DNA from 3 places in the Streptomyces sp. NPDC050504 genome. Region 1 is predicted to be linked to each of the others. Evidence: riboswitches for the same ligand, from Rfam matches in the RefSeq annotation. Region 1 holds a riboswitch; each other region holds the start of a gene.
The links. A riboswitch is a leader RNA that binds a small molecule or an ion and turns the genes downstream of it on or off. The one in region 1 is predicted to bind cobalamin.
Positions count from the first base shown of each region.

Region 1 (4,203 bases):
TGCGTTGAGCCGGGGCCGTGGGCGGGCACGGAGGCGCGGCGACCTGGTCGCGCACCCACCACGAGGACGAGGACCGGGTGCGGCACCACTCGGCACCAGCGTGCCGAACCGCTGATGTGCGGATGAGGGGATCGTGTTGGGGGTCCCGGGACCCTTCACCGCTCGCCGCTCCTACGGCATCCTGCTGTGCCGTGTCGGCCGTACGACGGGCGGCCGGGGGAAAAACGGGGGAGAGATGGATCCTTTGGTCATAGGCGCACCGCGGCGCGGCGCGCGCGGACTGTCCCTGCGGGTGGCCCGCACCGAGCGGGAGCGTGCGGAGGTGCGGGAGCTGCGCCGACGGCACGCGCCCGGCGGTCCGATCCCCGTCTGGGACGCGTACGACGAGGACGAGGACACCCTTTTGGTGGTGTGCCGGGAAGCCGACGAGGCTGTGGGGTCGCTGAGGATCACCCGGCACCTGCCGGACCGGGGCGATCTGACCTCGTACTTCCCTGACATGCCCGCGGCCCTGTTCGACGCTCCGCACGGCAGCGCCTCCGTGGGGCGGGTGCTGGTCGCGCCGACGCACCGCTCCGCGGACATCACGGCAGCGCTGATCGAGGCCGCCGGTCTGTGGTGCGTTCGGACCACCCCGCTGCGGCGGTACCTCGCGGCGGCCGCCCCGCGCGTGGCCCGCTTCAACCGGTTCTTCGGCGCCCGGCCCGTCCTCGGCCCGGTGGCTGTGCCTGGCTTCGCGGAAGGGCTGGTCCTGATGGACGGTTCGCTGCCCGGGACGGCGGCGCGGGCCGGTGAGTGGCTCACGGCGCGCGGCTGGGAGCCGGGCCGGTGAGGGGCGTGGAGGCGGCGGTGGCGGCGGGCAGGGTGGAGATGACTTCCCGGCCGCTCGCCGAGTACCGGCTGTGCCTCGGGCTCAGGGACGGGGAACTCCTGCGGGGGCCGGTGCTGGACTGTTCCGGCGGAGCCTCGTCCTTCGCGGCGGAAGCCAGGGCCCTGGGCGCGGACGTGACCTCCGCGGACCCGGTGTACTCCCTCTCTCCAGAGCGACTGGCCGCCCTGACCGCTACGGCGCGGGAGCGCCTGATCGCGCTGGCCGAGCGGGTGGGGGACACGCTCGACTTCTCCTGGTCCGGGTCCTGGGAGGCCCACCTGAAACTGTGGGACGGGTCGGCGGAGGCATTCCTGCGGGACTACACCGCCGATCGGGAGCGGAACACCGGGCTGTACGTGGCCGGCGGTCTGCCCCGGCTGCCGTTCCCGGACGGCCGCTTCGGGCTGACGCTCTGCTCGTTCCTGGTCTTCACCTTCCCCGGCCTGCTGGACCCGTTCGAGGCACTGCGGGACCTCGTGCGTGTAACCGCGCCCGGCGGAGAAGTGCGGGTCACGCCGCTTCAGGACGCGGCGGGGGACCCGTATCCCGAGCTGGAGACACTGCGCGTACGGCTGGCGGAGACGGGGGTGGAGACGGAGGTGCGGCCCATCGCGTACAGCCTCAATCCGAGGCAGACGACGATGCTGGTCCTTCGCCGGGGCTGAGCGCGCACCGAGAGGGTCCGGGGACGGTACGCCCCGGACCCTCTCGGGCGAAAGCCCCCGCTGAACCCCTGACGGCAACCTCCGAGCGGTCCGCACGGAGATTCTCCTGCCTCGCCACCTGTGCCCCCCGCCACGAGCTGGGGAACACCGATCCGAGACCGAAGAGCGCGAACCGCTGCCGGCGCGGAACACCTCCGCTCACGCGGAGAGGACGGAGCCACGACGCGTGTGATCGTGACTGGCTCTGGAACACCTCCGCCTGCGCGGAGAACACCGTCCGAAGAACGGTGGAGGCACGGAGGCCGCGGTGAGTCGCCCCGCCACGTCCGAAAGGTCAGAACGCGGTCCAGGTGAAGGCGACCTTGTCGCCCGCGTTGAGCTTGAACTGGCAGCCGCCCACGGGGGTGGACGTGCCGTTGACGGAGATGTTCCAGTAGGCGGCGCCGCCCCCGCTGACGTTCTTGATCGTGTCGACCGAGAAGTCGTCGAACGACGCGTACCAGGTGCCGTCCCAGGTGAAGTTCCGCTTGCGGGCGGCGTCGTCGAGGGCCGCGGTCGGGGTGGGGACGGGAGCGGCGTTGGCGCTCCCGTTGGTGCCGTCGCATCTGTGGGTGCCGCCGGTCGCGGTCGTGACGTCGTGGCCGCGGGTCTTTATCTTCCCCTTGAAGAGGAGCCCGTCCGGGCCGGTCACGGTGAGGGACACGCGTACGGCGGCGTTCGTGCCGCGTGCGTCCGTTCCCGGGGCGCTCTGGGCGTGGGCGACCGCGGGGACGGTGGAGAGGGCCAGGCCGAGGGCCGTTGCGGCGATCAAGTGGCGTGTGCGGCGCGGGGCGGCGGTACGGGTCATGGTGGAGCCTTCCTGGCGGGGCGGTCCACAGCTCGTCACCGACGAGCGGACCGTCGACCCGGCAGACGGACCCGCTCCCTCGTCCTCGTGTACCGGACGACGTACCGGACCGCGACACGGCGGACAGGGCTCTCGGCTTCGCGCTGCAGACCATGACAGTGGGAAGCGAATCAACAGCACGCGCCAGGTACTCCGACTCGCGGCCCCACGGGCCGCACACGGTTGCAGGTCAGCGCCGGATTCGCACCGGCTTCCCCTGATCACGCACATATGAGGTTGTTGTACGAGGTGCTGTGACGACCTTCCGCGTCCGGCGGCGTGCGCTGACACCGCAGTCGCCGGACGGTGAAGTCGTCGTACCTTATGGCCCATTGAGCGGCCCGCGCCACCCGGATGCGGCTACGTCCGTCAGGTGGACCGCCACCACGCACAACGCCGTGGACCGGATCCGCCGCTGAGCACGGGGGAGTTGGTACGTCCGGGTGCCGTACGGGCTCCCGGGCGTACCCCTGGGCCGGCGACGGGGCCGATACCCGCACCGCGACACCAGGGCACGACGCCAGGGCACGACGCCATAGGGCGTCAGGAGCAGTGGCACCCTGAACGGGGCGGGGCGGCTTCCCGCAGCGCCGTGATCGCGCGGAGCGTCTCGGTGGTGTGCCCGGCCACCTGGCCGTTCGGCGTGCAGATGTTCCACAGGCCGTCCGGGGACGGCTCGGCCTTGCCGATGAGGTAGGGGCGCGTGATGTCAGTGACGTCGCGGATGGAGATCGTGACACCCGACCTGGCGACGCTGTACCTGCGCCCTATGCACTTCAGGCAGGCGGGGTTGGCTGTCACCCCGTCGAGGTCCAGAGCTTGCTCGTCCTGACCGCTTCTCGTGCCGAGAACCGGACCCAGCATGACACCTCCATCACCTAGCGCGATCACTCAGTCCATCAGCGTAGCCATAGCGACAGAACACATCCCTTCGGATCGTTCCCTCTTGGGACAAACTTGGGTAATGACAATTCCGCAGCGTGACGCCGAACCGCGCGTCAACCGCGGCGGAGGCTCTGGCGAACCGTGGAAAATGGTGGTGCACATCCGCAGCGATGCGCGCCACCGGTACTCGCGCCTCTGTAAGGAATCGCCCGTTGACCATGGAGAACCTGCCAGGAAAGCTGGTGGTCGAGGTGGGAGAGCGCCAGGCCTGGCCCTTCATCACCTTCCTCGACACCGAAAGCGACCCGGAACGCGAGGTCCGGCTCTACCTGGACACCGACTGGCGGATCGCGACGCCCGGGGACGCCGGTGTGCCGCGCACCGGGACACCGGACAATCCGCTGCCGGACCTGGTCCTCATCAACAACCGTTACGTGGTGAGGGCCGCCGAGCACGCGGACGTGTCAGCCGACATCGTCTTCGACAACGGTCTGACGCTGCGCATCTCCGGAGACGGCACCGAGACCACCGCCGGCGAACCCTGGTGGTTCTCCGCCTGGACGCCGTAACGCGCGACGACACGTGGCGACTCGCGACGACTCGCGGCGGGAAAGACAGCGGGGCAGGCACCCTCGGCCGCGTCCTGTGCGGACGCGGACCGAGCGGCCTGGCCGAAGCGCTGCGAGCCTATGGGAGTCTCCGATACCGCCGCGTCGCACCGGTCGCTCGCCTCGCCGCGACCGGATGCGCCCAACGACGTCACCAGTGGCCGATGACGCCCTCCCACCACCAGTCGCCCGGGTCCTCGGCCGCCCCCTTCGGGTCGATGGCGTGCGCGAGGTCGACCGCCGTCTGGAGCATCGGTCCCAGTCGTTCGTCGTCCGCCGCGTCCAGGA
Region 1 is NZ_JBITHO010000006.1:94,058-98,260, reverse strand. Features, by position in the region: gene ACIBNE_RS23240 (N-acyl amino acid synthase FeeM domain-containing protein) at 236-832, shown strand; gene ACIBNE_RS23235 (methyltransferase domain-containing protein) at 829-1,536, shown strand; gene ACIBNE_RS23230 (DUF4430 domain-containing protein) at 1,871-2,383, opposite strand; cobalamin riboswitch at 2,548-2,691, opposite strand; gene ACIBNE_RS23225 (hypothetical protein) at 2,966-3,286, opposite strand; gene ACIBNE_RS23220 (hypothetical protein) at 3,520-3,876, shown strand; gene ACIBNE_RS23215 (SUKH-4 family immunity protein) at 4,067-4,203, opposite strand, start outside.

Region 2 (4,203 bases), 300 kb from region 1:
AGGCGTAGTAGTCGGGGTCGCGGGTCAGGAGCAGTAGCTTCTCGTCCAGCCGCGCGGCCGCGCGTGCCAGGTGGCCGAGGCCGAAGGTGAGCGATTCCAGGCAGGCCACGGTCATGCGGCGGACTCCTTGCTGGGGGGATTTCCGTGTGCGTCCGCCGTGCTGTGCGGGTCGGCGGGCGGGTGCGTGTCGGCGGGTGGGTGCGGGTGGGAACGGGACGTGTCGGGCCGCTGCCACGCGGCGCGGTTCCACGCCATCGTCGACCAGGGCATGGTCATGTCCTCGGGGCTCGCGACCTCGGTCGGTTTGAGCGAGACGAGGTCCGAGGCCTCGCGGTGCCGGGCGAACACCCGCTCCACGTAGCGGTGGCCCGTGTCCGCGCCGATCACCAGGTGCAGCCGGTCGGGGTGGCGGCGGGCCTCGTGCGTCGCCGCGAGGTAGGCCGCGCCGGTGGAGAGCCCGGCGAACACGGCGTGCTCGCGCAGCAGGGCGACCGCGCCGGAGCAGGCGTGCGTGAAGTCCATCCAGTGCACGGCGTCGTACAGGTGGTGGTGGACGTTGTCGAAGGGGATCGACGAGCCGATGCCCGCGATGATCGCCTCCGGGTCGTGGTGGTCCTGGCTGCCGAAGGTGACGCTGCCGAACGGCTGCACCCCCACCAGGCGAACCGTGGGGTCGCGGCGCCGCAGGTGCTCGGTCAGGCCGCCGGTCGACGCCCCCGAGCCGACCCCGCCCACGACGGTCAGCGGCCGGTCGGGCACGGTCGCCGCCACCAGGTCGGCGACCTCCTGGTAGCCCAGGTAGTGGACCTCGTCGTGGTACTGGCGCATCCAGTGGACGTCGGGCCGCTCGGCGAGGATCTCGCGCACCCTGCGGACCCGTAACTCCTGGTCCAGTTTGAGGTTCTGGGACGGTGTGACCCGCTCGACGGTCGCGCCGAGTATCTCCAGCTGGGCGAGCGTGGTGGCGTCCACGGTGGTCGAGCCCACGATGTGGCAGTGCAGCCCGTAGCGGTGGCAGGCCAGCGCCAGCGCGTACGCGTAGATGCCGCTGGAGCTGTCGACCAGGGTCTGCCCGGGACGCACCGCGCCCCGGTCGAGCAGGTGCCGGACGGCGGCGAGCGCCGAGTAGATCTTCATGGATTCGAAGCGGAGCAGGACCGCGCCGTCCGTCAGCCGGACGAGGTCGGGGACCTTCAGGGCGTCGGCGATGTGCGGATGGATCACGCGTAGCCTCCTTGGGCGAACGAGCACTGGTGGCCGAGCGAGTGGAAGAAGGCGGACACCTCGCCCTTGACCGCGGGAGCGGGTCTGCGGGCGAAGAGGAGGCCGACGAGGGAGCCGGTGTGCGCGACGAAGACCCCGTCCGCCCCGAACTCCTCGCGGCGGGCGAGCACGGCGTCGAAGGTCTGCTTGGGCAGCACCTCCTGGGAGAGGGTGGCGCTGACGGTCGAGGCCCTGGCCACGGCCGCCGGGTCGCCGCCCGCGAAACCCTTGAGGAGGTCGGTGAGGCACCGCTCGTACTCCGCCGCGCAGCGCCGGTACTGGCGCAGCAGTTGCGGGGTGACCCCGGCGGTGTCCACCGTGCCTGGCTCCGCGACGAAGGCGGTGTGGAAGGCGATGCCGGTGCCGAGCCGGTGCACGACCCGGTGGCGGCCGCTCAGGTAGAGCGCGTACTCCTGGAGGAACACGCTGTCGGCCCGCTCGATCGCGGACAGGACGCCGATGACGACGCGGGAGTCGTACGGCAGGGAGAAGACCCGGAAGAGACAGCGCAGCGTCGCCACGATGTCGGCCGTCGAACTGGCCATGCCCACACCGACGTCGAGGTCGGAGTAGGTGTTCCAGCGGCCGGGCGGCGGTTCCAGGCCGTAGTGGTCGAGGAACAGCCGCGCGGCCTTCGCCGCCTTCGCACCGAGGTTCTCGGTGCCCGTCGGCGCTCCGGCGTCCGGGGTGAAGTACACCCAGGAGTGGCGGTCCACCGGGAAGGAGACGATGGCTATCTCCGGGCGGTCGCGCGCGTCCAGCGGCCCCTGGTACAGCTCGCCCAGCGTGCCGTGGCAGACGCCGGAGACGGTTCGCGCGGGCCGGTTATCGGCGTCGGTCAGCATCGCAGCACCCCGGTCACGTACCCATCCCCTCGTCGCCAGGTCCCGAGGGACGGTCCGGTACGTGAGGGCGTACGCGCGGTATGAGCGCGCCGTGTCCGCCTGCACCGCCGACCCAGCCCACGAGGTCACCGTGTTGGAGCGCGTGCGACCCCGCACGCGCGCAGTGGGCAGGTCTTCGGACTGAAGGGCCCGGCGCCGGACCTTCCGGCGTCACCTACCGGCCGTCGCTTCCCGGGCCCTCGGACGGGTCCCAGTGCTGTTGACGGCTTTCGTTCCCTCTCACCGCTGCGGGACAGTCCCGGAATCCCACCGGGTTCCCTCTTGGGGCCCGTGTCCGGCACGGGCCTTTCGACGCGCCACGCAATCATGGCGCGAACCGACTGCGCCGTCAGAGTAGGCGGTGGCTCAGGCGCGGCAACAGGGTTGGCCGGGTGGTTGTCCTGAATGACACCGCTGACGGGGTGCGGTATCCGTGCCGCGCAGGTCAGTGACCGGGCCGAGCGCGGAGCGGCCGCTTCACCGATGGCTTGTTGCGAACTATGTGCAACAACAATCCATTGCCGGCGAGGGTCATGGCGGTGTGTCGGATCGTCCTGTGGTGAGTCCTGGGCGGGCCGGTGTGCGACGGGTGGTTGCCCGGCCCACGGGGTCCTGTGGGCCGGGCGGTGTGCCGGGTCAGGCGAGTGCGGGAACCGTGCCCGTCCGGTGGCCGACGGGGGCGGCGGTCTCGACGTCGCGCAGCAGCGAGACGAGCGCCGAGCGGGCGCGCGCGACCCGCGAACGGACCGTACCGACCGGGCAGTCGGCCGCCTTCGCGGCCTCCAGGTAGGACAGGCCGAGCAGTTGCGTGAGGACGAACGCCTCACGGCGCTCGGCCGGTATCGACGCCAGGAGTTCGGCGAGCGCCACGCCCTCGTCGAACCCGGGGAGTCCCTGCGGCTGGGAGCGCTCGGCGGCCGTCTGCCAGTCGTCGAGGTCCGACAGCCGGGGCCTGGCGGCCGCGTGCCGCAGGCTGTCCACGACCGTCCTGCGGGCGATGGACAGCAGCCAGGCGCGCGCGGACGAGCGCCCCGCGAAACGGGGCAGGGCCGCGAGGGCCCGGAGGAACACCTCCTGGGTGAGGTCGTCGGCCGCCTGGCGGTCGGCGCTGACGTACGCGACGTATCTCCATACGTCCCGGTGCAGCGCGCGCACGAACAGCTCCACCTTCGCGGGCTCGCCGTCGCGCGCCGCGAGGGCCAGGCGGGTGGTCGCCGCGTCGTCCGCGGCGTCCGGTCGGGGGCGGAAGTTGCGGGCAGGGGTCATCGCCACATGTCCTTACACGTCCTGAGGGCAAGGGAGTCCGGCGCGCCCGGTGGCGGCGCCGGTGCTGCGCACGGCCCGCGGCGAAAGGCGCGGGCCGCTGCCCGAGGCGCGGAGCGGGTTACGCGGGCCGTCAGGGCCCGTGCGGCACGCCGCGCAGTCGGGGAGCCTGCTGTCGAACGACAGCGACTGCCCGGGGCGGACCCCTGGTCGGGAGCGTTCGGGAAGCATGCAGGAGCTGCCGGGGAGCGGGCTCGTCACCCGGCCGCACGGGCCGTATCCGGGAGCGGACTGGTGGCGCGGCCGCGGTCGCCAGCAGCAGCCGGAGCGGCCTGAACAGCGCCGCGGGGACCGCGCGCAGGAGCCGGAACGCCGCCCGCTCGCCGTACGCGAGCCACATCCCGCCGAGCAGCGCGGCCAGTGCGTGCGCCGCCGTCATCCCGGCCATCGGACCCGTCACCGCCCCCGTCACCGCCTCGGTCACCGCTTCGGTCACCGTCTCGGGCAGCGACGAGGACGCGGCCGTCATGTCGTGCCCGGTGGGGGAGGGCGGGGCGTGGTGCGCCATGCCCAGGTGGCCCGCGGCGTGCGCCGGACAGCCGCTGCCGCCGGGGGCCGCCCCCGCGGACTGGGACCACGAGAACACCGTGTGCAGCGCGGTCTGGAAGGCCGTGGCCGCCGCCGTGACGGCGAGGAGCCCGCGCTCCCGGCCCGCCAGGCCCCACGCGCCCAGGGCCGTGCCGGCGAAGCTCACCGCGAGGGTTCCCGTGGACAGTGCCCGGCCCGACATGAG
Region 2 is NZ_JBITHO010000006.1:396,768-400,970, reverse strand. Features, by position in the region: gene ACIBNE_RS24505 (ATP-grasp domain-containing protein) at 1-115, opposite strand, end outside; gene ACIBNE_RS24500 (cysteine synthase family protein) at 112-1,224, opposite strand; gene ACIBNE_RS24495 (hypothetical protein) at 1,221-2,108, opposite strand; cobalamin riboswitch at 2,278-2,431, opposite strand; gene ACIBNE_RS24490 (sigma-70 family RNA polymerase sigma factor) at 2,784-3,413, opposite strand; gene ACIBNE_RS24485 (hypothetical protein) at 3,544-4,203, opposite strand, start outside.
Region 2: linked by a shared signal. The riboswitch ahead of ACIBNE_RS24495 (hypothetical protein) and the one ahead of ACIBNE_RS23230 (DUF4430 domain-containing protein) in region 1 are both predicted to bind cobalamin.

Region 3 (4,203 bases), on a different contig from region 1:
CTCGGAAACTTCGGGAGGAGGGCTTGGTCAGCGCGCACATGGCCGCCCTGCTGGACGAGCTGGCGGCCCATCGCACCGCCGGTCTCGACGTCTCCTTCGCCCGCCGCTGCTGTGTGGCCCTCGGGGTCGACGGACTGGCCGTGACGCTCTGCGACAACGGCTCCTTCGGCGAGCTGATCTGGGCGAGCGACGAGCTCAGCGCACGCCTGGACGACCTCCAGTTCACGCTGGGCGAGGGACCGGGACCCGACGCGGCCCGCGGCCTCGGACCGTCGCTGGACGCCGATCTGCGGCTGGTGCCGCAGGCCAGGTGGCCGTCGTTCCTGCCGGCCGCGGAAGCGCTCGGACCGAGCGCGGTCTTCGCGCTGCCGCTCCAGATCGGGGCGATCCACGTCGGAGTGCTGACCTGCCGGAGGGACGTGCCGGGGCCGCTCGGTGAGGCCTCGCTCGTCGACGCCCTGGTCTTCACCGAGGCACTGACCCTGGCCCTGCTGGGGGAACGGCGCGAGGGGGGAGGACGGATGGCTGGAGGAGGGGGTCTGGCTGCACCGCGCGGAAGTGCACCAGGCGACCGGCATGATCTCCGTACGGCTCGGGATCACGCCCGCCATCGCGCTGCTGCGGCTGCGGGCCTACGCGTTCGCCGAGGAGCGCGCGGTGCTGGAGGTGGCCAGGGACGTGGTGGCGAGAAGGCTTCGATTCCCGCTCCCGGGGGAGCAGCAGAGCGAGGGGAACGAGGCGGGGGACCGTGGGGGCAGCGACGACGACAGGGGGACGGGACGATGAACGTTCCGCACTCCGCCGGATCAAGGTGACAGGCATGGACAACCCCTTGCGCGAACAGCAGCTCGCCTCGGTCTTCGCGGAACTCGCCGACACGCTCGTGGACGACTTCGACGTCATCGAGTTCCTGCAGCGGACGGCGGCGCGCTGCGTGGAACTCCTCGACGTCAGGGCCGCCGGGCTGATGCTGCTCAACCAGCGCGGCAGGCTCCAGACGGCGGCCTCCTCCGACGAACGCGCCTGGCTGCTCGGCGTGCTGGACGCCCAGCACGCCGAGGGGCCCTGTCTGGACTGCTGCCGCACCGGGGCCCCGGTGGGCCCGATCGCGCTCGACTCGGCGGAGGCGGCGGCGCGTTGGCCCGCGTTCACCGCGCACGCCCGCGCGGCCGGGTTCGTGAACACGTTCGCCGTGCCGATGCGGATGCGGGAGAACCCGATCGGCGCGCTGAACGTGTTCCTGAACGCCGACCAGCACCCGCCCGATCCCGCCGACGTACGGCTGACACAGGCGTTCGCGGACACCGCGACCATCGGCATCCTCCAGCAACGGACCGTGCAGCACGGCGAGTTCCTGCTCGGCCAGCTCCAGTCCGCGGTCACCAGTCGCGTCAGGGTGGAACAGGCCAAGGGGATACTCGCCGAACGCTGGGGAATCTCGGTGGACGCGGCCTACGAGGAGCTGCACGACTACGCGGCCGCGCACCGCGCGCCGCTGTCCCAGGTGGCGCTGGCGCTGGTCAGGGGCGAACTGGACGCGGAGGCACTGCGCGCGGCCGGGGACGAGGAGCGGGACTGAGCCCCACGGGCGCGGCCCGCGCGGCGCGCCCCGCGCAGGGCACGGACAGCGACTGGTTCGCGACATCCCGTCAACGGCCCCCTAGGCTCTGCCCGTTCGCCGTTCTAAAGTGAGGCGCAGAGGCCCCGGTCCCCGGCCCCGAGCACCACGGCTCCACGGACCCTCCAGACCTCCCGTGCAGGCGCCGGGTTCCTCCCGCAGCCCGCGCACCCACGGTCGAGGACCGGTCCGGTCGTCGGCTCCGGGGGGAGCGGGCCGTCGGCCGGACCAGGTGGTGCCCCGCGGCCTCTCCGCACCCCCGAACAGGTGTTCCGCCACTCGGACGTTTGGTTGACAGGTTCCGGCCATGCTGGGACTCTCGCGGACGACAAGTCCATACATCGAGGCGACGCCAGCCAGGAACCCGGTGCGAATCCGGGACGGTCCCGCCACTGTGAACCCGTGCGCCACGCGCGGGAGAGTCAGGTACTGGCCCGTCGTCCTCCTGCCATGGGGCGTGGAAACCCCAGAAGGAGCACCGGTATGTCCCTGCACTCCGCACCGTCGACCGACACCGCGGCCGTCCCCGCCGCGGCCATCAGCACGCGCGACTGGCTGATCGCGCTCGCCGCCGCGATCGTCGCCCTGCTCGCGCTCTACGCGATCTTCATGGACAACGGCACCGTCGTCTCGGCGACCGGCGAATACCTGCACGAGTTCTCGCACGACGGGCGGCACCTCTTCGGCGCCCCCTGCCACTGACCGGGACGGACACCCAGCACACCATGGCGATCACGTCCCCCGTACTGCCCCTGCTCGGCCGCGGCCTGGCCGCGGGCGGCGCCGCCGGTCTGGCGACCGGCCTGTTCTCGCTCCTCCTCGCCGAGCCCCTGATGGACAAGGCGATCCGCCTGGAGGAGGCCCGCAGCGAGGCGGCCCACTCGCACGGGGCGGCAGCCGCTGCCGCCCAGCACCACGAAGAGCTGTTCAGCCGCTCCACCCAGCACTTCGGCCTGGTCGTCACGGCCGTCGTCGCCGGGCTCGCGCTGGGCGCCCTGTTCGCCGTCGCCTACGCGCTGGTCCACCGCCGCACGCCGACCGCGGCGCCGTGGCCCCGCGCACTGCTCTTCTCGGCGGCGGCGTTCTGCGCCGTCTCGCTCTTCCCCGGCCTGCGCTACCCGGCGAACCCGCCGGGCGTGGGCGACTCCGGCACCGTCGCCCACCGCCAGGACCTCTGGCTGGGCGCGGTCGCCGTCGGCGTCCTCGGGATGTTCCTCGCCCGGCAGGTGTACGTGCGCCTGGCGGGGCGGCCCGAGCCGGTGCGCCAGCTCGCGGTGGCCGGTACGGCGGTCGCGGTGCTCGCGCTGCTGTTCGCACTGCCGGGCAACCCCGACGAGGTGCCCGTGGCGGCGACGCTGCTGTGGGACTTCCGGGTGCTGTCGCTGGCCTCGCACGCGCTGCTGTGGGCGGTGTTCGCCGCGGTGTTCGGCGGCCTCGGGCTGCGGGCGGCGGGGCGGGCCGAGCGGGTGACCGGGCCGGTGGCGGTGACGCCTGCGGCGTGAGGCCTGCGGCGTGAGGACAAGGGTGTGACGACAGGGGCGCGGGCCGCTCGGAGCCGGTCCGCGCCCGTCCCCCGTTCACACCTTCTCGGCCGCCCGGCCGACGCCCGTCAGGAACGCCGACACCACCACGTTCGCGGTGTAGGCGCGCGCCTCGCGGTCGTACGTGCCCCCGCAGGTGATCAGGCGCAGCTCCGCGCGGCCGTCGGCCCTGGGGCCGTACGCCTTGCGCGGGTCGAACTTCTCGCGCGTGAAGACCTGTACGTCGTCGATGGTGAACTCGGCGACCGAGCCGTCCGTCCTGGTGACCTTGACCTGTTCGCCGGGGCGGGCGGCGCTGAGCCCGTAGAAGACGGCGGGCTTGGTCTCGGTGTCGACGTGGCCGACGAGCAGGGCGGCGCCCGCCGCGCCGGGCTCGGTGCCCGCCCGGTACCAGCCGACGGTGTGCGGCATCTCGAAGGGCGGCGGGTCGATCGCCCCTCCGGCGTCCAGGCCCCGTGGGATCACCGGGGCCCGGATGCCTATGGAGGGGATCTCCACCTGGTGCGGCCTGGCCGGTTCCAGGGGGTCGTGCGCGGGCGGCAGCGGTACGTCCAGGGGGCGGCCCACCGCGGCGACGTCGCCGGTCGTGGGGGTGGCGACGCCCGCGGGGCCGTTGGTGACCTCGCGGCCCCACAGCCACAGGCCGAGCAGCAGCACCGCCCAGGCGATGCCGGTGATCATGCGGCCGTGGCCGCGGCTCTCCCCGGACACCGCGGCCTACTCCAGGTCCGCGCGGCGGCGGCGTACCGTGCGCAGCGCGACCGCGACGGCCGCGACGGCCGCGAGCGCGAGGCCGATGAGGGCGTGCCGGGTGCCGGGGCCCTCCTCGGTGGCGGCGGTCTCCGTGACGGCGCCGCCCTCGACGGGACGCTCGGCCGCGCCGCCGCCGCCCGCCCTGACCGGGGCGGTGGGCTGGACCTCGTGGTGGACGACCGTGAAGGTGCCGGCCTTGTGGTGGTCGTGGCCGTCGCAGGTGACGGTGATGTCGTAGGTGCCCGGTCCGACGGACGACTTGACGGTCGTCTCGCCGTAGAGGGGGGTGCC
Region 3 is NZ_JBITHO010000005.1:351,673-355,875, forward strand. Features, by position in the region: gene ACIBNE_RS20495 (ANTAR domain-containing protein) at 559-786, shown strand; gene ACIBNE_RS20500 (GAF and ANTAR domain-containing protein) at 821-1,579, shown strand; cobalamin riboswitch at 1,932-2,071, shown strand; gene ACIBNE_RS20505 (hypothetical protein) at 2,102-2,320, shown strand; gene ACIBNE_RS20510 (CbtA family protein) at 2,344-3,120, shown strand; gene ACIBNE_RS20515 (class F sortase) at 3,196-3,840, opposite strand; gene ACIBNE_RS20520 (hypothetical protein) at 3,877-4,203, opposite strand, start outside.
Region 3: linked by a shared signal. The riboswitch ahead of ACIBNE_RS20505 (hypothetical protein) and the one ahead of ACIBNE_RS23230 (DUF4430 domain-containing protein) in region 1 are both predicted to bind cobalamin.